Regions from separate parts of the Tardiphaga sp. 20_F10_N6_6 genome, predicted to be linked through region 3. Evidence: predicted binding sites of a transcription regulator. Region 3 holds the regulator's gene; each other region holds the start of a gene.
The links. The regulator HrcA, encoded in region 3, represses chaperone genes, less so after heat shock. The targets are predictions, from matches to a motif close to GTTAGCACTCNCNNNNNGNGAGTGCTAAC.
Positions count from the first base shown of each region.

Region 1 (7,647 bases), 2.2 Mb from region 3:
TGCCGCCATTGGCGTTGAAGTGTCTGGCCGCTTCCTGCGAGACGAGCAGCAGCCCGAGCACGTTCAGATCGAAATGTTTGTGGAAGTGCTCCGGCGTAATGCTGTCGAGAGGGGCGAATTCGTAGACGCCCGCATTGTTGACGAGAACGTCGATCGGCCCGAACGCCTTGACGGTCTCGGCCACCACGGATTTGGCGCCGTCCGGCTCGGCGAGATTACCGTGCACCGCGATGGCCTTGCCTCCCTTGGCGGTGATCTTCGCGACGACCTCGTCGGCGCCCTTCTTGCTGGATGCGTAATTGACGGCGACGGCAGCGCCCCCGGCGGCGAGCTGGATGGCGATTTCAGCGCCGATGCCCTTTGAGCCGCCGGTCACCAGCGCAACTTTGCCTTCGAATGTCTTGGTCATGGTCGTGATCCCTCTTGGATGCTTCAATAGTTCGGAAGTATGGGACTATTGAACGAGCGCAAGGGGGCGCCTATATCTTTTTCATGGTTCAGTTCGTTCACCCCGCGACCAAGGACATCACGCTGGCCGGCGTGCTCTCGGCGCTGGCTGATCCCATTCGGCTGCAGATCGTCCGGGGCTTGCTGCAGGAGAGCGGCTGCCTGTCCTGCACGGCGGCGTCGCCATGCCCGACCATCGCCAAGTCCACTTTGTCGAACCATTTTCGCGTGTTGCGCGAGGCCGGCCTGATCCAGACCAGCAAAAAGGGCGTCGAGCATCAAAACGCAGTGCGGGCGGCCGATATCGAAGCGCGGTTTCCCGGGCTGTTGATGGCGATCCTGGCGTGCTCCGTCGAGCCGTCCGCGGCGGCAGTTGCCTGACGCAGCCACCAAAAATGCCCGGCATCACTGCCAGGCTTTGAATGCCATGATCGAGCTGAAGTCCTCAGACTGCGGACGGAGATCGCGTCTTAACGGTAAACCCGCGTCTTGGTCACGACGCAGCGGCCCATTGGCCCGTGACGGACAACCGTGCGCATGGTGCAGACAGGTCCACGGCATATGACAGTGCGGCGGGACACATAGCGCTGCGATGAGAAATCGGTGATTGGTGCTACGACTTTTGTCGTCTGCACAGAACACACAGCAAGCGTTGCCCAAGGGATGCGGTCGCTATGGCTTCCATGCGTTAATCACGCGGACATCGGCTGGCCATTCATCCTCGGGAAGACCCATGATCTGGTTGTGCTGCGCCTTGGCGGCGTTGGATCGCGGGCGGTTATCGGGATCGATGATGTAGCTGCATTTCTGCATGAATTGCGCGCGGTGCTGCGGCTGAAGCTGAAAATTCAGATTGCGCCGCGATTCACTTTCCGACCATTTTGCGATGACCCCTATGCTCTGCTCCGGCGGAGTCGATGGCACTTCGGCGACGATAAGCTGTCGCACCTTTTCGCTCAGCACCTTGGTCTGCTGTCGGTAGCGGGTAGTCTCGGCGTTGTATTTGCCCGTGTTCGCCGGATCCTGTTTTGCGCATTCACTCAAAAGATTCTGTCGCAAATCCATCACCGCATACACGTGCTTGGCACTCTCAAAGACGCTGCGTGCAGCTGAATGCGCGGCGGTGCTGAGGCCGATGAAAGAAAGAGCGATGAGTATGCGCATGATTATTTCCCTGATGCTTCCACCAAGTAGACGGTCCGTAGCCACGCAACCCGCAATGGCTTCCGCGATTGTCTGCGATGACCAGCCCTAAACAAAAACCCCGGCATCGCTGCCGGGGTTCTGCATTCTGATAGTTGCTTGAAGCGTTGGACTTAGAAGTCCATGCCGCCCATGCCGCCGCCCGGAGGCATGCCGCCTGCGCCTGCGCCGCCCTTCTTGGGCAGCTCGGCAACCATGGCTTCCGTGGTGATCAGCAGGCCGGCAACCGAAGCTGCGTTCTGGATCGCTGCACGGACAACCTTGGTCGGATCGATGATGCCCTTCTTGAGCATGTCGCCGTAGGTGCCGGTCTGCGAGTCGAAGCCGTAGCTGTAGGTCGCGGTCTCGAGGACCTTGCCGACGATGACCGAACCGTCTTCGCCTGCGTTGATGGCGATCTGGCGAGCCGGAGCCGACAGGGCCTTGCGGACGATCTCGACGCCGGTCTTCTGGTCGTCGTTCGCGGTCTTGATCTTCTTCAGCTGTTCCGAAGCGCGGAGCAGAGCGACGCCGCCGCCGGGGACGATGCCTTCTTCAACCGCAGCGCGGGTCGCATGCATCGCGTCATCAACGCGGTCCTTGCGCTCCTTCACTTCGACTTCGGTCGCGCCGCCGACGCGGATGACGGCAACGCCGCCAGCCAGCTTGGCGAGACGCTCCTGCAGCTTCTCACGGTCGTAGTCCGAAGTGGTTTCTTCGATCTGCGCCTTGATCTGCGCCACGCGTGCTTCGATGTCGGCCTTCTTGCCGGCGCCGTTCACGATGGTGGAGTTTTCCTTGTCGATCATCACCTTCTTGGCGCGGCCGAGCATGGCGAGCGTGACGTTCTCGAGCTTGATGCCGAGATCTTCCGAGATCGCCTGGCCGCCGGTCAGGATCGCGATGTCCTGCAGCATGGCCTTGCGGCGATCGCCGAAGCCCGGTGCCTTGACGGCAGCGACCTTGAGGCCGCCACGCAGGCGGTTGACGACGAGGGTGGCGAGAGCTTCGCCTTCGACGTCTTCTGCGACGATGACGAGCGGCTTGCCGGTCTGCACGACGGCTTCGAGCAGCGGCAGCATCTCGTTCAGCGAGGAGAGCTTCTTCTCGTTGATCAGGATGTAGGCGTCGTCGAATTCAACGCGCATCTTGTCGGCGTTGGTGACGAAGTAGGGCGAGATGTAGCCGCGGTCGAACTGCATGCCTTCGACGACGTCGAGTTCGGTTTCGAGCGACTTGGCTTCTTCAACCGTGATGACGCCCTCGTTGCCGACCTTCTTCATCGCGTCTGCGAGGAACTTGCCGATTTCCGCGTCGCCGTTCGCCGAGATCGTGCCGACCTGGGCGATTTCGTCGTTCGAGGTGACCTTCTTGGAGTTCTTGACGAGGTCAGCAACCACGGCTTCCACAGCCAGGTCGATGCCGCGCTTCAGATCCATCGGGTTCATGCCGGCAGCAACCGACTTGGCGCCTTCACGGACGATCGCCTGAGCGAGCACGGTGGCGGTGGTGGTGCCGTCGCCGGCCGCGTCGGCCGACTTCGAGGCCACTTCGCGCACCATCTGGGCGCCCATGTTCTCGAACTTGTCGTCGAGCTCGATTTCCTTGGCGACGGTGACGCCGTCCTTGGTGATGCGGGGCGCGCCGAACGACTTGTCGATGACGACGTTGCGGCCCTTCGGACCGAGCGTCACCTTCACGGCGTTGGCGAGAATGTCGACGCCGCGCAGCATCTTGTCGCGGGCATCAACGCCGAATTTCACTTCTTTAGCTGACATGTTTTGCTTCCTTGAAAATCAGGATGGGTGGGAAAGGCGCTTAAGCGGCCTTCTTCTTGGCGGGAGCGGCACCTTCGAGGACGCCCATGATGTCGCTTTCCTTCATGATCAGCAGGTCCTGACCATCGATCTTGACCTCGGTGCCCGACCACTTGCCGAACAGCACGCGCTCGCCGACCTTCAGATCGATCGGGATCAGCTTGCCGGCTTCGTCGCGGCCGCCCGGGCCGACGGAGACGATCTCGCCCTGGGAGGGCTTCTCTTTGGCGCTATCCGGAATGATGATGCCGCCAGCGGACTTCTCTTCGGCGTCGATACGCTTGACCACAACGCGATCGTGAAGCGGACGGAATTTCATGCAGTCCTCCTAAGTTTCTGTAGATGCTTGAGAAATTTAAATTGGCAGTCTGAGCCAACAAGTGCCAGCGCAGCTGGTCCGGACATAGGCCGAACGTTCCCCACCGGCAAGGGTCTTTACCAAATATTTTGGCACTCAAATATGACGGGTGCCAGAATGGTTAAGACCCTCCGATACCGGTTCTCGAATCCGTTAGCATCCACGGTAAGTGGCTGCTAACATTCGGCTTTCAACCCATTATTAAACTTTTAAGCTTGTGATGAGGACGTTGCTTGCGTCACATTTCATGCATCGTGTTGTCATGGGCGAAGTGGAAGCCGGTTCGCTGCAGTCAGCACGGTCACAGGAGAGCAGAGCGAAGTTCGACGTCAACCGGAATCCACTTAGCCGAATGCGCTCTGTCCATGGAGGTTGAACATGGTCTCGAGAAATGCAGTTTCTGACGATTTCAGGAAGCAGGTGCTTGGCTACGGACTGACGACGGCGCAGATCCTCTACCGCATGCCCGATCACCCCTCGCTGCTGCAGACCTATGTCTGGCAGAACTATGATTTGTTTCCGAAGTTTCCCGCGCTGAAGGATTTCCTGGATTTCTGGCAAGAGAAGCTCGATGGCCCGCTCTTTGCGGTAACCGTCGCGCATTCGAAACTGATCAAGCCGGCCGAGCTTCGTGCCGTGGATGGCGTCTTCCGGTTGCACTAGTCCGCGCCTCTCAACGCGCCGGATGAATTGCCGCTGTGCTGAACTACAGCTAGGTTCCCGGACGCGCTGGCCGTTTGTTCGGCATTGCGCCGGGTGGGAAACACGACATGGCGAAGCTGAAGCGAACTTCAAAGAGCGCAGCGAAAGCGGCTGCGACGAAGAAGCCTGCGACACAGGCGGTAGCGAAAGCAGCAAAGAAGCTCTCTGTTGGCAAGCCAGCCAAGGCGAGTGCAAAAGCTGTCGCGAAACCCGGCCCGCGCCGCAAGCAGCGCGTCGCGATCAGTCATTATCAGGAAGAAGCATTTCTCGGCGACGGCCTGCGTGCCTACGCGAAGTATCGCGATCTCGGCGTTGCCGCTGCGACCGGCGGTTTGGCGCACGCGCATGTCATCCGGCTGATCGGACCTTGCGATCCGAAAGAGGTCTCCAAGCTTCACTATCACGATGCCGAGTTTCAGCTGGTCTATGTGCTGAACGGCTGGGTGAAGGCCTATATGGAAGGCGAGGGCGAGATGACCATGCGTCAGGGGTCATGCTGGACCCAGCCGCCGCGCATCAGGCACCTCATCCGCGATTACTCCGACAATTGCGAACTGCTGGAAGTGATCCTTCCGGCGGAATTCAAGACGGTGGAAGTCCGGTAGTTCGCGTGCGGAAATGCGACGCGTGCCTTGTTCGCGCGTCGCAGTGGCGTTGAATCAGCTATGCTGAGCCCGTCGCTGCCCTGACCCTCAACGAGTATCTCATGACTGCATCCGTTCCGGTTTTCGACGGTCACAACGATGTGCTGCTGCGGCTGTACAAATCGCAATCGCACGATCCGGTATCCGACTTCCTGACCGGGGAAGTCGCCGGTCACATCGACCTGCCGAAGGCGAAGGCCGGTGCGTTCGTCGGCGGGCTGTTCGCGCTGTATTCGCCGGCGGCTCAGGCGTCATCGGGATTCATGGCGCAGATGACGGGCGGACGCTACGCCGTGCCGCTTTCCGAGCCGCTGACGATGGACGAGGCGCGCAATTCCGTCGTCGCCGAACTGGCCATCCTGCTGCAGCTCGAACGCGCTTCCGCAGGCGCGGTGGCGATCTGCACCACCACCGCCGAAATCCGGTCCGCCATTGAGCGCAAGGCGCTGGCCGTGGTGGTCCATCTGGAAGGCGCGGAGGCCATCGACGCCGAGCTCAGATTCCTCGACGTTCTCTATGCGGCGGGGTTGCGGTCGATCGGGCCGGTGTGGAGCCGGACCAACATCTTCGGCCATGGCGTGCCGTTTCACTTCCCGTCCGGGCCCGATCTCGGCGACGGTCTCACCGCGGCCGGCGAGCGGTTGATCGGCGCCTGCAATGACCTGAAGATTCTGGTCGACCTGTCGCACATCACCGAGAAGGGTTTTTGGGATGTGGCGCGGCTGTCGAAGGCGCCGCTGGTGGCGACCCATTCCAATGCCCACGCGCTGTGCCCGTCGCCGCGCAATCTCACCGACAAGCAGCTCGCCGCGATCCGCGACACCGGCGGCATGGTCGGCCTGAATTTCGCGACCTGCTTCCTGCGCCCCGACGGCAGCATGCGGCCCGACACCGGCATCGAGCTGATGGTGCAGCAGATCGACTATCTGCTGGAGAAGCTGGGCGAGGATCACGTCGGGCTGGGATCGGATTTCGACGGCGCAGTGGTGCCCGAGGCCATCGAATCCGCCGCGGGCCTGCAGGCGCTGTTCGTGGCCTTGCGCGACAAGGGCTATTCCGAGACGCTGCTCGGCAAGCTCGGCGCGCGCAACTGGTTCGATCTGCTGCAGCGGACGATCGGCTGACCGGCGCTGGCGGCGTGTCTCAGGTGAGCATGCCGACGATCGCGCCCATCAGGCAGGTCGTCAGCGTCCCCGAGACGATCGACTTCACACCGAGCGCGTTGATTTCGTTACGACGTTCCGGCGCCATGGTGCCCAGGCCTCCGATCATAATTCCGAGGCTGGCAAAATTTGCAAATCCGCACAGCGCATAAAGCATGATGAGGCGCGAGCGTGCATCCAGCGCATCGGGACCGAGCTTCGCCAATTGAACATAGGCGATCAACTCGTTGAGGATCGTCTTGACGCCCATCAGCGAGCCCGCGGTCAGTGCCTGGTCCCACGGCAGGCCCATCAGCCAGCACACCGGTGCCATCACGTAACCCAGTAGGCGCTGCACGGACAGCGTGTTGCCTCCCACGGTCGGCATCATCATGAGGATCGCGTTCATGAGATACATCAGCGCCACGAAGACCAGCAGCAGGGCGATGATGTTGACGAGCAGTTCGATGCCTGCACTCGTGCCCTTGACGATCGCATCTATCGTGCTCGTGGCCGATGCGTCCGGATTGGCCAGCAATCCACCGGTGCGACGATCCTCCGTCTCAGGCACCATGATCAGGCTGACAAGGATCGCAGCTGGCGCCGAAAGCACGGAAGCAATCACGAAATGCGCCGATGCATCGGGGATCAGCGGCGCCATGAAAGTGGCGTAGAGCACCAGCACGGTACCGGCGATCCCCGCCATGCCGCCCGTCATCACCAGAAACAGTTCGCTGCGCGTGAGCTGCGCGAGGTAAGGGCGAATAAACAACGGGGCTTCGACCATGCCCAGAAAGATGTTCGCGGCCGTTGACAGCCCGACCGCGCCGCCGATGCCGAGTGTGCGTTCAAGCAGCCACGCCATGCCGCGCACGATCGGCGGCAGGATACGCCAGTAGAAGAGCAGGCTGGTCAGCACGCTGATGACCAGCACCACGGGGAGTGCCTGCAGTGCGAGCACGAAATCCGCGCCGGGATTCTTGAGATCGAACGGTAGTGCGCCGCCGCCGAGATAACCGAACACGAAGGAGGTGCCGGCGCGCGACGCTGCGGCGATGGTGCTGACAGCATCGTTGATGCTGCTGAAGGCGCGCGTCACGACGGGAAGCTTCAGCAGGATCACGGCAGCGACGATCGTCAATGCGAGACCGATCGCGGCCTGTCTCAGCGACACCTTGCTGCGGTTTTCACCGAGCGCCCAGGCGATCCCCAAAAGTGCGATGACGCCGAACGCCGATTGTAGCTGAAGCATAAATCCCCCGAAACCGCGGCGATGATGCCGCGGCTTCCCATGTCATGCAATCGCAATGCCGCTGAGGCGGATTACGTTTTAGCCGCGTCCGACGAACGGCATC
Region 1 is NZ_CP197239.1:1,966,498-1,974,144, reverse strand. It holds gene AB7813_RS09740 (SDR family NAD(P)-dependent oxidoreductase) at 1-409, opposite strand, end outside; gene AB7813_RS09735 (ArsR/SmtB family transcription factor) at 493-828, shown strand; gene AB7813_RS09730 (hypothetical protein) at 1,120-1,611, opposite strand; gene groL (chaperonin GroEL) at 1,764-3,407, opposite strand; gene AB7813_RS09720 (co-chaperone GroES) at 3,448-3,765, opposite strand; gene AB7813_RS09715 (usg protein) at 4,183-4,467, shown strand; gene AB7813_RS09710 (cupin domain-containing protein) at 4,575-5,111, shown strand; gene AB7813_RS09705 (dipeptidase) at 5,213-6,274, shown strand; gene AB7813_RS09700 (NupC/NupG family nucleoside CNT transporter) at 6,294-7,544, opposite strand; gene AB7813_RS09695 (SDR family oxidoreductase) at 7,623-7,647, opposite strand, start outside.
Region 1: a site for HrcA is predicted at 3,893-3,921, ahead of AB7813_RS09720 (co-chaperone GroES). Genes of this name have one in related genera too.

Region 2 (7,647 bases), 1.2 Mb from region 3:
CGGACCAGGTGAAGCCTGGACGGCCGACGCCGATGCCATAGCGCATCGCCTTGCCGCCACCCTGTACCAGGAACAGAAATTTGTTCGGCGTATCGACGACGATGGTGCCAGCGCTTTCGCTGCCCTGATACTCGACCATCTGCGGTTGATACTTGGGATCCAGCGCGGGACGCGCGGCATCTGCCGTCTCCTCCTGCCGATAGACACGCTGTTGCGGATCCATCGGCGGCAGCAGCGAGCGGCGCTGCTCGTAAGAGTAGTCCGGCTGTTGCTGGTAACGCTGGCCCTGCTGCGCCGGACCATCACTGAACAGAAACTCGATGAAGCCGCCGCCCATGCGCGAGCGTTCGGCATAGGCCGTGCGCTGCATCGGGCGCTGCGGCTGCTGCGCATAGACCACCGGAGGCTCGGCGAATTGCGCCGCGGCTTCCACCGCAAGCGTCTGATGCGATCCAGCGGCGATGAAAGATGCGCTGGCAAGAAGCGTGAGAGAGAACTTTCTGAACATCGACGTACTCTGTACTGTTTCGTCGTGCGCGTTCTCACCTGAGAAGCGCTTTGCACACTCCGACTTAAGGTTAAAATCGCCTCGGTTTGGTAAACACAATCGCCGTTTGGATTCACCACGTCGTCAAACGGCGCAGTTCTATTTGGTAGCGTTTATTTTGAATGAACGTGAAAGCCCCATGGTTAACTAACAGTTTGCGCAGCGATTATCGGCTATAGGTGCGATGTTCCCGCGTGAACTTCACGTTAAACTCATGGGTATACGAACGGGGGATTGATTGAACGTTGGGGGACCTGATGTCTGTTCGTCGCAAGCGATTTCGCATTGAAGAAGTTTTCGGTACTGCACCTATGCCCAATGAAGTGGTGGGCAGCAGCGAGCCGATGCCAATGCATCGCGAAATCATGGCTGAGCTCCGCGCGATCCGCGCGCAGATGGGAGCGCCGGCCCGCAACGCCGTGACAGATCAGGTCGGCGCCGCCGCCGATCAGCAGGTTGCGGAAGCGCAGGCGCTGCTGGCCACCTATCGCGCTCAGATCGAGCAGTGCGAAAAGCTGAAGATCGAACTCGATCTGATCCACGACGCCATTACCCGTACCAAGATGGAAATCGCAGTTCTTCACGGCAAGAGCTTCGAAGGCGACGAAATGGCGAAGGTCAACGGTGAGCTCGGCGCCGTCGTCGGCGGCACTGAAGAAGCCACGCAGCAGATTCTCGCCGCAGCCGAAGCCATCGATAATGCATCGACAGCGCTCGGCAAGGTGACCTCACCCGATCAGCAGAAGCAGATGCTGGAAGAGATCGGCGATAACGTCGTCGCGATCTTCGAAGCCTGTAACTTCCAGGACCTCACCGGCCAGCGCATCAGCAAGGTGATGACCACGATGAAGTTCATCGAGAATCGCATTACTGCGATGATGGACATCTGGGGTGGCGTCGATGAGATCAAGGCGCATGCGCCGGCCAAGGTCGATGACCGCAGCGAAGACGACAAGCTACTCAACGGCCCGAAGCTGGACGGCGACGTCGGCCACGCTTCGCAGGACGATATCGACGCGCTGTTCGGCTAACGCCGGAACCTGCGCGCAAGGTTAGAAACGACTTAACGCCGGGCCGCAACGCCCGGCGTTTTTATCATCACGAAACAGAGCAGCACCGCCAGCGCCAGCACGGTCCCAAGCAGCAGCACCATGCGGTCGGACAGTGTTTCGACTGCGGACGCCACCACGAATGGCGCAAAGGCCTGCACGAACAAAGCCGGCCGCGCGATACGGCCGATCACACGGCCATACCCCGCCGGACCGAACATCAGAAGCGGCAGCGCACCGCGCGCGATGGTCATGACGCCATTGGCGGCGCCGAATCCGATAGCGAACAAGGCCGCCAGCGGAAACGAAATCCCTGCAAAGGCCAGCATTGCGAAGGCCGATACTACGAGCACCACCGCCCCGCGCGCGATCCACAGCGGATGGGTGCGCCCCGCGAGCATGAAGTCTGCCAGCCGCGATGCCACTTGCGCCGGTCCGAACATCGCACCGATGGTCACCGCCGTTGCAGCACTGAGCCCGCCGCGCTCCAGCAGCGCCAGCAGGTTCGACGTCACGCCCGACAGAATGAAGCTGTAAAGCGAAAAAGCCGCCGCCAGCAGGATGAACGGCCAACCTTCCGGGCGCAGGGTTGCTTGCTGGGGGACGACAACGGCGTCCACCACGGGCAGCGGCGCGACGGCGACGTGGCGCGGCAATGCAAAAGCATGAAGCGGCGCAACGACAAAGGCGAAGATCGCTGCGAAGGTCAGATACGTCCCGCGCCAGCCGACAGCCTCAAGCAGAAGATGGGTCGCCGGCCAGCCGACCGTCGAGGCAAAGCCGCCTGCAAAGGTCACGAAGGTGATCTGCCGCCGCGCCGAGGCACCGAAGATACGCGTCAGCGTGGCGAAGGCGGGATCGTAGAGCGACGCAGACATTGCAGCGCCGAGCAACAGCCAGCAGGCCAGATAGGTCGCGGGATGATCGGCTACTGAAAACAGAGCGAGACCCAAGGCACCGGCCAATGCGCCCGATGCCATGACGACATTGCCGCCGTGGCGGTCGATCAATCCACCAACCACCGGCGACAGCAGTCCCGATACGATTAGCCCCAGCGAAAAGCCCGCCATGCCGAAGGCCAGCGACCAGCCATGTGCCGCCGTGACATGCGGCATGGTCAGGACGGGTGGATAGATCAGGATGCCCCAGGTCAGGATCTGGGTGAATGCCAGCACGAGGACCGCGCGGCCCGGTCCGAAAACGAGGTCGCGCAATCGGTGCATGGGCTCACGTCTTCAAGGGAGTGGCGGGACCCGCCTTACGCCTCAGGTCAGGCCTTGTCAGGTCAGGCCTTGGGTGCGCAACGGACATAGACCATGTTGCCGTAGCGAACCGCAGCGTCCTTGTCGATGAAGCGCGTGACGAGAATCCGGCCGTCGAAGGAGACGATCTCGCGATCCTTTTCGCCACCGGCGGGACCGGGCGGGCCGATATAGTTCTTGCCGCTCGGCGAGCCCTTGAGGCGCAGTTCCTGCGGCGTCGCCTCGTCGGCAAGATGCATGATGACCCCGCCGGTGGCGCCCTGGCCGATGATATAGGGCTGCTTGCACTGGCCGCGCGCGGCGTTCTCGGTGCGAACGCGATCGTTGGGATTCATGTAGGACGCCAGACCCCAGCGGCCGACGAGTTCTTCCGAGCGGATCGAGGCTGGCAGTTCCGGCGCCGGCGGAGGCTCCGGCGGCGGTGTCGGCTGCGAGTTCCCAAAGCTGAACCCGCCCAATCCACCAGACGTGCCGCACCCGCCCAATGACAGCGCCAAAGTTGAAACGATCGCAAGATGGGCAACCGTGCGGGCGTAGCGTGACCTGATCATATTATCCCCTAGAGCAAATTCCCCGGCTGCCCGTCCCGGCAGCCAAGCGCAAAACACCTGACGGCGCAATGAGGTCGGCAGAATTACGCCGACTCTCCATTATGGTTTCCAGATCATCCTATATTGGCCTCACCAAGGCCTTAAGGCCTCGCTTGACTCAAAAAGCGTCTGGCCATATTTCCCGGACGCTCAATTAGCACTCCCGGAGCGCGATTGCTAAGGGAATGAGCCGGCCGCCTTGAGCGTTCCGGCTGGATCCCCGCCCGCCTCCGAGATGGCAACGAAATCGCAAACCCTAAAGGGACACTCCCATGGCCAAGACCAAATTCCGCCCGCTGCACGACCGCGTCGTCGTCAAGCGCATCGTCGCCGACGAAAAGACCAAGGGCGGCATCATCATCCCGGACAGCGCCAAGGAAAAGCCGTCTGAAGGCGAAGTCGTCGGCGTGGGCCCTGGCGGCCGCGACGAAGCCGGCAAGCTGATCCCGATCGACATCAAGGTCGGCGACAAAGTTCTGTTCGGCAAGTGGTCGGGCACCGAGATCAAACTCGACGGCGAAGAACTCCTCATCATGAAGGAGTCGGACATCATGGGCGTGATCGCTTAAGCGACTCGCTTCAGCCTCCCTACACGCCGTCATCACCGGGCTTGTCCCGGTGATCCACGTCTAGGCCGCAAGCTCGGCAAGGCGTGGATGACCGGGACAAGCCCGGCCATGACGGAGCTTTAAACTTCCCAAATTGGAGCACCATCACATGGCAGCCAAAGACGTTAAATTCTCCGGAGACGCGCGCGATCGCATGCTGCGCGGCGTCGACATTCTCGCCAACGCCGTCAAGGTCACGCTCGGTCCGAAGGGCCGCAATGTCGTGATCGAGAAGTCGTTCGGCGCTCCGCGCATCACCAAGGACGGCGTCACCGTCGCCAAGGAGATCGAGCTCGAGGACAAGTTCGAGAACATGGGCGCGCAGATGCTGCGCGAAGTCGCCTCGAAGACCAACGACACCGCAGGCGACGGCACCACCACCGCCACCGTGCTGGCCCAGGCCATCGTCCGTGAAGGCGCCAAGTCGGTTGCTGCCGGCATGAACCCGATGGACCTCAAGCGCGGCATCGATATCGCCGTCGCCGCCGTCATCAAGGACATCACCAAGCGCGCCAAGCCGGTTGCGTCTTCGGCTGAAGTCGCCCAGGTCGGCACCATCTCCGCCAACGGCGACGCTGCCATCGGCAAGATGATCGCCCAGGCAATGCAGAAGGTCGGCAACGAAGGCGTCATCACGGTTGAAGAGAACAAGTCGCTCGAGACCGAAGTCGACATCGTCGAGGGCATGAAGTTCGATCGCGGCTACCTGTCGCCCTACTTCGTCACCAATGCCGAGAAGATGACCGCCGAGCTCGAGGACGTGTACGTCCTGCTCGTCGAGAAGAAGATCTCCAGCCTGCAGGCCATGCTGCCGGTGCTCGAAGCCGTGGTGCAGTCGGGCAAGCCGCTGCTGATCATCGCTGAAGACGTCGAGGGCGAAGCCCTCGCCACCCTCGTCGTCAACCGCCTGCGCGGTGGCCTCAAGGTTGCTGCCGTCAAGGCACCGGGCTTCGGCGATCGCCGCAAGGCGATGCTGGAAGACCTTGCGATCCTGACCGGCGGTCAGCTCGTCTCGGAAGATCTCGGCATGAAGCTGGAAAGCGTCACGCTCGCCATGCTCGGCCGCGCCAAGAAGGTCGTGATCGACAAGGAAAACACCACTGTCGTCAACGGCGCTGGCAAGAAGCCGGCGATCGAAGCCCGCGTCAATCAGATCAAGGCGCAGATCGAGGAAACCACCTCGGACTACGACCGTGAGAAGCTGCAGGAGCGTCTGGCCAAGCTTGCAGGCGGCGTCGCGGTGATCCGCGTCGGCGGCGCGACCGAAGTCGAAGTGAAGGAAAAGAAGGATCGCGTGGATGACGCGCTGAACGCCACCCGTGCGGCCGTTCAGGAAGGCATCGTCCCCGGCGGCGGCACTGCGCTGCTGCGTGCCAAGAAGGCCGTCGGCCGTCTCACCAACGAGAACGCCGATGTGCAGGCCGGTATCAACATCGTGCTGAAGGCGCTGGAAGCTCCGATCCGCCAGATCGCCGAAAACGCCGGCGTTGAAGGTTCGATCGTGGTCGGCAAGATCCTGGACGAGAAGTCCGAGACCTTCGGCTTCGACGCACAGACCGAAACCTATGTCGACATGGTCGCCAAGGGCATCATCGATCCGGCCAAGGTGGTGCGTACTGCACTGCAGGACGCCGCCTCGGTTGCCGGCCTGCTGGTCACCACCGAAGCCATGGTCGCCGAACTGCCGAAGGAAGCTGCACCGGCGATGCCGGGCGGTGGCGGCGGTATGGGTGGCATGGGCGGAATGGGAGGCATGGGCTTCTAAGCCCTGCTTTCACGCTCAACTGCATTGTGATCGAAGGCCGCCTCCGGGCGGCCTTCTTTTTTGCCCTGATACAATGCGCCTGCGACTTATGGCCTTTCGCCTTGGTCGCGGTTCTGATTCAATCCCGTGATTAATCTCGCATGGGCGGAATCAGATAAATTCGCCCGGAGACACGTCGATAACGTCCAGGGACTTTTGAAATGCGCGCGCTTCATCTTTGTCTGCTCGGCCTTACGGTCACCGCCTCGGTTGGGACCGTCCACCACGCCTTCGCGCAGGTGAAAGCCGCGCCGAAGAGCCAGCCGGCAGGCCCCGAGACGCGCTATTTCACCTCGATCGACGGCGTCATGAACGGCAATGCCGACGTGATCCTCCGGGAGACGCGGCAGGGCAAGGCCGTCACGGCCGCGACGCTTGATGTCTGCTATCCCGCCGAGAAGGGCAGCGACCGCAAGGATCGCTTCGTCGCCAATCTCACGGTCAGCGGTTCGACGCTGACCGGCGCAACGCAGACCCAGGTCGACAAGCTGCCGGTGACCATCAAGCTGAACCGCCGGCCGACCGGCGACACGTTCGAATTCAAGGGGCAGATCTCGGTCGGTCAGACCAACAACAACGTGACCTCCTCGGACAATTCCGATCAGAGCGAGAAGGAATTCCAGGACAATCAGTCCACCGACGACAATATCGCGCCCGCGCCGAAGGATTTCACCGAAGTGTCGCCCGAAGCGATCGCGGTCAAGATCAAGCTCGAAGCCGCGCTCGATTTCGTGCGCACGCTGCGTGGGCAGAGCGTCGAGGTCGCGTTGAACAGCCTGGCCGTATCGTGCGATGCACTGCGCGCCGGCGAGCAGGTCATCAGCCTCGCCATCGATCCGGAACGCGCCGCGACGTTCGTCGCCAAAACCAAGACCTATCCCGGCGTCGTCAATGTCGGCTGGACCACGGGCGCTATCGACATGGATCGTACCGTGCGCTTTGCAGCCGCCGACTGGCGCGATGGCGACAAGATCAATCGCGACAAGGTTGCGACGGCGCTGGCGAATGTGCTCGCCAGGACCATGTCGGGCAAACCTGCCGCCGCGTCATGGGACGACGAGACCGGAAAGCTCAAGCTGACCTTCAAGCGCCCGAGTCAGGTTCTGCCCGCGCTCGAATTGACGGAGACGGTCGAGGTCAACGCGATCATCGCTCCCGACAAGCCCGGCACGACGGATAAGCTGATCCTGTGGGTCAGCACGCCGTCAGTAACAACCGCGGATGAGAACTCGGGCGCGAAGCTGGCTCTCGCGGATTCGCCGACGGCCGATGAAGAGAGCGATCCGCGCGACGACAACGGCGCGGTTGCGGCCGTCGCGGCGGAGTTCAAGGCACAGCGTTGGGATGCAGATAATTCGAACTGGAAGTGAGTGACAGCATTCTGCTCAGCCGTCGTTAGCAATGCCGAAGCGTAGGATGGGTAGAGCGCCTTCGCGAAACCCATCAACCAAAATCGTCGAAAGCGATGGGTTTCGCTGCGCTCTACCCATCCTACGCGAGCCGCTCTAGTTCGTATTCAGCCGAAACCGCAGCGACTTCGGCCCGACGAACGTCACTGCATCACCGCGCCGCTGCCAGTTGGTGGCCGCGCCGAGATCGGCGATCAACTGATCGTCCATCGCGGCCTGTGCGTCCGAGCAGCTGCGTTGCTCCATCGCGCCGGCGACGAAGACGACGGTGTTGCCAGCGACCGAGAACTGGCCCTTGCCGCCCTTGCACCACAACTCCACCCGCGCCTCGCCGGCGTCGCCGATTTCGAGATTGGGAATCCGCTTCGAGCCGGGCTG
Region 2 is NZ_CP197239.1:5,374,472-5,382,118, reverse strand. It holds gene AB7813_RS25735 (L,D-transpeptidase) at 1-508, opposite strand, end outside; gene AB7813_RS25730 (protein phosphatase CheZ) at 805-1,578, shown strand; gene AB7813_RS25725 (MFS transporter) at 1,611-2,819, opposite strand; gene AB7813_RS25720 (hypothetical protein) at 2,882-3,409, opposite strand; gene AB7813_RS25715 (co-chaperone GroES) at 3,721-4,017, shown strand; gene groL (chaperonin GroEL) at 4,166-5,821, shown strand; gene AB7813_RS25705 (hypothetical protein) at 6,022-7,230, shown strand; gene AB7813_RS25700 (META domain-containing protein) at 7,366-7,647, opposite strand, start outside.
Region 2: a site for HrcA is predicted at 3,602-3,630, ahead of AB7813_RS25715 (co-chaperone GroES). Genes of this name have one in related genera too.

Region 3 (7,647 bases):
CTGCGCCCCTGTTCGCCTTGACCATGCTGACGGCCATTTCGGTCGCCCACCGTCCCGCTTTGGCGGCCGATCCGATTTTCCCGCCGGGGGTCCGCGTGGGTCTGGCCCCGCTGGTCGGCCTCGCCCCGGCAAAGACCTTTGTCGGCTTCGAGACCTCCGATCAGGGCGTTAAGGTGCTCATGACCGAGCTACCAGCCGCCGCCTTCAACGAGGTTGAGATCGCGTTCAAGGCCAATCCGGCTGGTATGGCCGCGAAGCCCGAGAGCATCGAGACCACGGCCGGAAAGGCCTTCTACACGATCGAGAACGCCAAGGACGCGACCGGCAATGTCAGGCGCTATTCGATGATCGTCGGCGGCGGGACCTTCTCCGGCTATGTCGCCGTGCAGGTCCCGGAAAACGCCCAGAAAATCTACACCGACGACGCGGTGCGCCAGATGCTCTCATCCGCCGTGGTCCGCAAGGAAGTCCCGCTGGCAGAGCAACTCGGTCTGATGCCGTTCAAGGTCTCGGAAATGAGCGACTTCAAGACCGTCCGCACGCTGGCGCCGGGTGCCGCGCTATTGCTGGCCGACTCGAGCGACGAGAACAGCATCGAAACGAGTCCTTTTGTGGTGATCGGCAGCCTGGCCTCCGCGCCGGAAAAGGCTGAAGATCGCGGCCGCTTTGCCCAGCAGGCCGCGGGCACGATTCCCGGCCTGCGCGAAGGCCGCATCACCATGTCGGAGCCGCAACGGATCGACGGCATGGCAGGCTGGGAGACCCGTATCGACGCCGTCAGCGGCAAGAACAACACGCCGGTCAGCGTTGTGCAGTGGCTGCGCTTCGGCGGCGGCAAGGTCACCATGCGCATTATCGCAAGCGCCCCACGTGACGATTGGGCCAAGGCGTTTCCGCGCTTCCGCGCCGTGCGCGACGGTATCGAGCCGCGCTAAAGAACGCACGGCCGTCCTCACGGCCCGCTTTACGATCTCCACGTGACCTGATTTGCTGGGCCAATTCGGTACGGGGAATTTCGCGATGCTCAACAGACGTCAAATTCTCGGAGGGCTTGGAACCATGGCCATGACCAGCCTAGCTCCCAAAACACTGTCCGCCGCCGGCAAGGTTAGCCTCGACCGCACATCCGTCCTGCTGGTGATTGACGTGCAGAACTGCTTCCTGCCCGGTGGCAGCCTTGCGGTGAAGGACGGCGATAAGGTCGTGCCGGTCATCAACGCCATCGCGAAGAAATTCGCCGACGTGGTGATGACGCAGGACTGGCACACGCCCGGCCATATCTCCTTCGCGTCCAGCCACAGCGGCAAGAAGCCGTTTGAGACCACCGATGTGAAATACGGCAAGCAGGTGCTGTGGCCGGATCACTGCGTGCAGGGCACTGAAGGGGCTGCGCTCTCGAAGGATCTCGCCATCCCGCATACCGAGCTGATCCTGCGCAAGGGCTTCAACAAGGACGTCGACAGCTATTCGGCCTTCACCGAGGCCGACGGGAAGACCACCACCGGTCTCGCCGCCTATCTGAAAGCCCGCAAATTGCAGCGCGTGTTCATCGCCGGTCTCGCCACAGATTTCTGTGTCGCGTGGTCCGCCCTTGATGCGCGAAAAGCAGGTTTCGATGTCTATGTGATCGAAGATGCCTGCCGCGGCATCGACACGCAGGGCTCGCTGGCCAAGGCTTGGGCCGACATGAACAAGGCCGGCGTGAAGCGGATCCAGTCGGGCGAGCTGGCGGCTTAACTCTCGCTGTCATCGCCCGGCTTGACCGGACGATCCAGCTCCTACTACACAGCTTTATTCCGACGCTACAGGTGCAGCCTTGGCGCCGCCCTTCGACACGCCGACCAGCGCCGGGCGCAGCACGCGCTCGCCGATGGTATAACCGGCCTGCACGACCTGAACGACGGTGCCCGCAGGCACGGAAGCATCGGGCACTTCGTACATCGCCTGCTGGAAATTCGGATCGAACTTCTCGCCCGACGGATCGAACTTCTTCACGCCGTTCTTTTCCAGCGTGTTGAGCAGCGAACGCTCGGTAAGCTCGACACCTTCGAGGAGCGCCTTCAGGCCCGGATCGGCCGCGGCCTTGGTGTCGGCAGGCACGGCGTCCAGCGCACGCTGCAGGCTGTCGGCGATATCGAGCACTTCGCGCGCGAAATTGGCGATCGCATAGGTGCGGCCGTCCGCGACTTCCTTCTGGGTCCGCTTCCGCAGGTTTTCCATCTCCGCCAGCGTGCGCAGCATCTTGTCGCGCGATTCCGCTGCTTCCTTGGTCAGGGCCTCGACCGAATTCGGTTCCGGATCGTCCGGCATGATGTAGGGCTTGGAGACCACCGGATCGGCGGCCGCTGCCGTCTTGTCCTGATTGTCGTTCTGCCCATTGGAATCAGTCATCACGCTGCCTTCTCAAAAACACGCCAAAATGGTGGGATTGCTGAGCGGGATATCGGGGTTTGAGCGCCGAAAATCAAGCACAACCGGCCGGATTCGGCCGATCTGTCAGCCCCCGAGCATGCGGCTGACGATGCGCGCCGCGTAATCTACCATCGGGATCACCCGCGCATAGTTCAGCCGGGTCGGCCCGATGACACCGAGAACGCCGACAATATGGCCGGCGCCATCGCTGTAGGGCGCAATGATCGTGGACGAGCCGGACAGCGAGAACAGCTTGTTTTCCGAGCCGATGAAGATGCGGACACCTTCGGCCGTCTCCGCCCTGCCGAGAAGGTCGATCACCTCGCGCTTGGCTTCGAGATCGTCGAACAGGAGGCGAACGCGTTCAAGATCCTCCAGCGCATGGAGATCCTCGAGCAGATTGGCCTGGCCACGCACGATCAGCTGCCGATCGTCCTTCTCGCCACCCGACCAGCTGGCAATGCCGGCGGCAATGACCTTCTGGGTCAACTGATCGAGCTCGATCTGGTTCTGGGTCAGCGCCGTCTCCAGCTCCAGCCGGGCCTCAGCCAGCGTGCGGCCGCGAATCCGGGCATTGAGGAAGTTCGACGCCTCGTTCAGCGCCGACGACGGCACGCCCGGCGGCAGGGTCAGCACGCGGTTTTCGACCTGGCCATCCTCGGCAACCAGCACGACCAGCGCCTTTTCGGGCTCTAAACGGACGAATTCGATGTGTTTCAGCCGCACATTGGACTTGGCGGTCAGAACCACCGCCGCCGCGCGGGTAAGTCCGGACAGCTGCGTCAGCGCCTCGCCGAGCGCCGCCTCCACCGTCTGCGAGCGCCCCACAGAAGACAGTTGCTGCTGGATCGATTGCCGCTCCGGCTCGGTGAGGTCACCGACCTGCATCAAGGCATCGACAAAAAACCGCAGTCCGAGTTCGGTCGGCAGCCGTCCTGCAGAGGTATGCGGCGCATAGATGAGGCCGAGCTGCTCTAGGTCCGACATGACGTTGCGGACCGAGGCCGGCGACAGCGGAACCGTGATCAGGCGCGAAATGTTGCGCGAACCGACAGGTTCGCCGGTGGCGAGATAGCTCTCGACGATCTGCCGGAAGATCTCACGCGATCGCTCATTGAGCTGGGCGAGCCCGGCATGCGGCGAAATCAGGCCGATCGGATCGTGGTGGGCCACAGGGTACTCCTTGAGAACCTAATCTGTCGCCCCGAGCCCCCGGATACAAGCACCATTGCGGTTGTGGAACCTGCCCTGCCCTTGCCGCTACGCTCCGTGCCCCCTAAAAGCACCGCGAACAGGCTTTCTCTGGACATTTGGAAGGATTTTCTCATGCGGCCAAGCCGTCGTGCGCCCGATGAACTGCGTGCCGTGTCGCTGGAACGCGGCGTGGTCAAATATGCCGAAGGTTCCTGCATGGTGAAATTCGGCGACACTCATGTGCTGGTGACCGCCACGCTGGAAGAGCGCCTGCCGCCATGGCTCAAGGGCCAGGGCCGCGGCTGGGTCACCGCCGAATACGGCATGCTGCCCCGCGCCACGCTGGAACGCACCCGCCGCGAAGCCGCATCCGGCAAGCAGGGCGGCCGCACCGTCGAGATCCAGCGCCTGATCGGCCGCTCGCTGCGCGCTGCCGTCGACCTCGAAGCGCTCGGCGAACGCCAGATCACCATCGACTGCGACGTGATCCAGGCCGATGGCGGCACCCGCACGGCGTCGATCACCGGCGCATGGGTTGCGCTGGCCGATTGCATCTCGTGGATGAAGAACCGCAACATGTTCAAGAACGGCGGCGGCAACGTGCTGCGCGACAATATCGCGGCGATTTCCTGCGGCATCTATCAGGGCACCCCGGTGCTCGATCTCGATTATGCCGAAGATTCCGAAGCCGACACCGACGCCAATTTCGTGATGACCGGCGACGGCCGCATCATCGAGGTGCAGGGCACCGCCGAAAAAACGCCGTTCACGCAGGACGAGTTCCTGAAGTTGATGGCACTGGCGCAAAAGGGCGTCGGACGTCTGGTTGAACTCCAGAAAATGGCCATCGCGTGATTCCGCAAGTCATCAAGCAGGCGTAGACTCGCATCATGCATCGTCGAATCACTGGGAAGCTCGTCATCGCCACCCACAATCCCGGCAAGCTTGCCGAGATGCGCGATCTCCTGGCGCCCTATGGCATCGAAGCAGTATCGGCCGGCGAACTCGACCTCGCCGAGCCCGACGAGACCGGCGACACCTTCAAGGCCAATGCCGCCATCAAGGCGATTGCCGCGGCCAATGTCGCGCAATTGCCGGCCTTCGCGGATGATTCAGGCCTCGTCGTCGATGCCCTCGACGGCGCACCCGGCATCTTCTCGGCGCGCTGGGCCGGCGAGTCCAAGGACTTCACCGGCGCGATGACGCGGATCGAACGCCTGTTGCAGGAGCGCGGCGCGACCTCGCCTGACAAGCGCACCGCGCATTTCGTCTCGGCACTCTGCGTGGCGTGGCCCGACGGTCATCTCGAGGAAGTCGAAGCGCACGCCCATGGCACGCTGGTCTGGCCACCACGCGGCACTGCCGGCTTCGGCTACGATCCGACATTCCTGCCCGATGGTCACACCCGCACCTATGGCGAAATGACCGCGGTCGAGAAGCACGGGTTGCCGCCACTCGGCGAAGGCCTGTCGCATCGCGCCAGGGCATTCGTGAAACTCGCGGAGATCTGCCTTGAATCCCGCTGACGCACAGCAGGACGCTTTCGGCGTCTATGTGCACTGGCCGTTCTGCCTGTCGAAGTGCCCGTATTGCGACTTCAACAGCCACGTCCGTCATCACGCCGTCGACGAAGTACGTTTCGCGCGGGCCTTCGCACGGGAGATCGAAACCACGGCTGCCCGCACGCCCGGCCGTACGGTGACGTCGATCTTTCTCGGCGGCGGTACGCCGTCGCTGATGCAGCCACAAACCGTCGGCGCTATTCTCGATTCGATCGGTAAATACTGGAACGTCGCCTCCGACGTCGAAGTATCACTCGAAGCCAACCCGACCTCCGTCGAAGCGACGCGCTTTCGCGGCTATCGCGAGGCCGGCGTCAACCGCGTGTCACTTGGCGTACAGGCACTCGACGATGCGTCGCTGAAGTCGCTCGGACGTTTGCATACGGCGCGCGAGGCACTCGATGCCGTGGCCATCGCGCGCAGCGCGTTCGATCGATATTCGTTCGATCTGATCTATGCGCGCCCCGACCAGACCCCGCAGATGTGGACCGACGAACTCAAGCTCGCGATCTCGGAAGCCGCCGAACATCTGTCACTGTATCAGCTGACCATCGAGGAAGGCACGCCGTTCTTCGGATTGCACGCCGCCGGCAAACTCAAGACACCCGACGAGGGCCTCGCGCGTACGCTTTATGACGTGACGCAGGAGGTCTGCGCGCAGCAGGGCCTGCCGTTCTACGAGATTTCAAATCATGCCCGCCCCGGCGCGGAGTGCAAACACAATCTCGTCTATTGGCGCGGCCAGGAATATGCCGGCATCGGGCCTGGCGCCCATGGCCGCCTTGACATCGACGGTGTCAGACATGCCATCGCCACCGAAAAGCGGCCGGAAGCCTGGGTAATGCGCGTGGAAGACAACGGCCACGGTGTCACATCGGATGAGTTGCTCAATAGCGAAGAACGCGCCGACGAATATCTGCTGATGGGCCTGCGCCTTGCCGAAGGCATCGATCCCGCACGCTATCAGATGCTATCCGGCCGCGCGCTGGACGAGAAACGTATCCAGATCCTGCGCGAGGAAGGCGCCATCGTCGTGGAACAGAACGGTCGCCTGCGCGTGACGCAGGAGGGCTTCCCTGTGCTCGATGCTGTTGTGGCAGATCTGGCGGCGTAGGCGCTAAGCCCCGAAGCTCTTTGGCGAGCCCGCCACGGCCTGACCACCACCCGACGCGACCTTCATCACGGCGAGGCCGCGATCGTTACCGCCATCGCTGCGGAACCGGAACAGGCCATCGATGCCGGCAAAGCCTGATGGATTGGTGAGCGTTTCAGGTGCGAAGCGCTGTCCGCCCTGGGTGCGCGCCAAAGCGGCGACCAGCGCCACCGCATCGTAAGCAAGCGTCGCTGTACGCACGGGATCGCCGCCATATTTCGCGCGATAACGGCCGGCAAATGCACGAAACCCTGCGGGATCCGGCGCGGCATAGAGCCCGCCCTGCAGCGCGGCGCTGTTGAAGACGCGCGGATTGTCCCACAGGCCCGTGCCGAGCAATTGCACATTGCGCAGATTGGCACCGGCCGCGGTCAATGCATCGGCCGTTGCCACAACCGCGTCGCCATCGTCAGCAATGAACAACGCGTCGGCGCCGGTGAGCGATGCGGCGATGTTGCGTGCTGCGCTGGAGCGGTCAGCACCATAGCGCTCAAAAGCGACGACGCGGCCACCCTTGCGCGCGACGGCCTGCTTGAACGCAACTTCGACCACATTGCCATAGGCGTTCTCGGGCAGCATCGCCGCAAAGGAGCGTTTGCCCGTGCCCGCGGCGTAATCGACGATGCGATTGACGTCGGACTCGGGCAGGAAGCTGAGCAAATAGACACCACGGCCGGCGACGCTGGAATCGGTCGAGAACGCGATCACCGGCACGTTGCGCGCGCGCGTGAGCTGCGCGGTGGCCGGCACTGACAGCGCAAACAACGGTCCGAGAATGATTTCGGATCCTTCGTCGAGCGCCTGCTGGGCGGCCTGCTGCGCGCCCTGCGCGCTGCCATTGTCGTCCTTGATCAGGAGTTGAATGCTGGGATTCTGGAATTCGGTGAGCGCCATTTCGGCGGCGTTCTTCATCGACTGCGCGGCGACGCCAGCATTGCCGGAAGCCGACAGCGGCAGGATCAGTCCGACTTTCGTGCCCCCGGTGCCGATGGCTTGCGACTGCTGCGCCGGTCCGGCAGGCGGTCCCGACGGCGCCGTCGGTCCGGTGCCAAACGCATTGGTCAGCGTCGATTGCACACCCGCGCAGGCCCCGAGCAGCGGCGCGCCCAGCAGCAGGCCGACAGCCGTCCGCCGTGTTGCGCCCGACGTCGCGCCCTTGGTCCCGGATTTGGGGTCGAACGGATCCGCCATCACTTCTCTTCTTTCGGCCGTATCAGATCGGCCCGCCTCGTCACCCACTATATAGTGTGAGGCGCGGATTCAGACATATTGTCGGCAATAAGTTAACCAAAACAAAAGCTTTATGTCTGGCATACCCCGTCACCG
Region 3 is NZ_CP197239.1:4,205,213-4,212,859, reverse strand. It holds gene AB7813_RS20280 (hypothetical protein) at 1-935, shown strand, start outside; gene pncA (bifunctional nicotinamidase/pyrazinamidase) at 1,021-1,737, shown strand; gene grpE (nucleotide exchange factor GrpE) at 1,792-2,391, opposite strand; gene hrcA (heat-inducible transcriptional repressor HrcA) at 2,497-3,585, opposite strand; gene rph (ribonuclease PH) at 3,739-4,461, shown strand; gene rdgB (RdgB/HAM1 family non-canonical purine NTP pyrophosphatase) at 4,497-5,132, shown strand; gene hemW (radical SAM family heme chaperone HemW) at 5,119-6,282, shown strand; gene AB7813_RS20245 (penicillin-binding protein activator) at 6,286-7,512, opposite strand.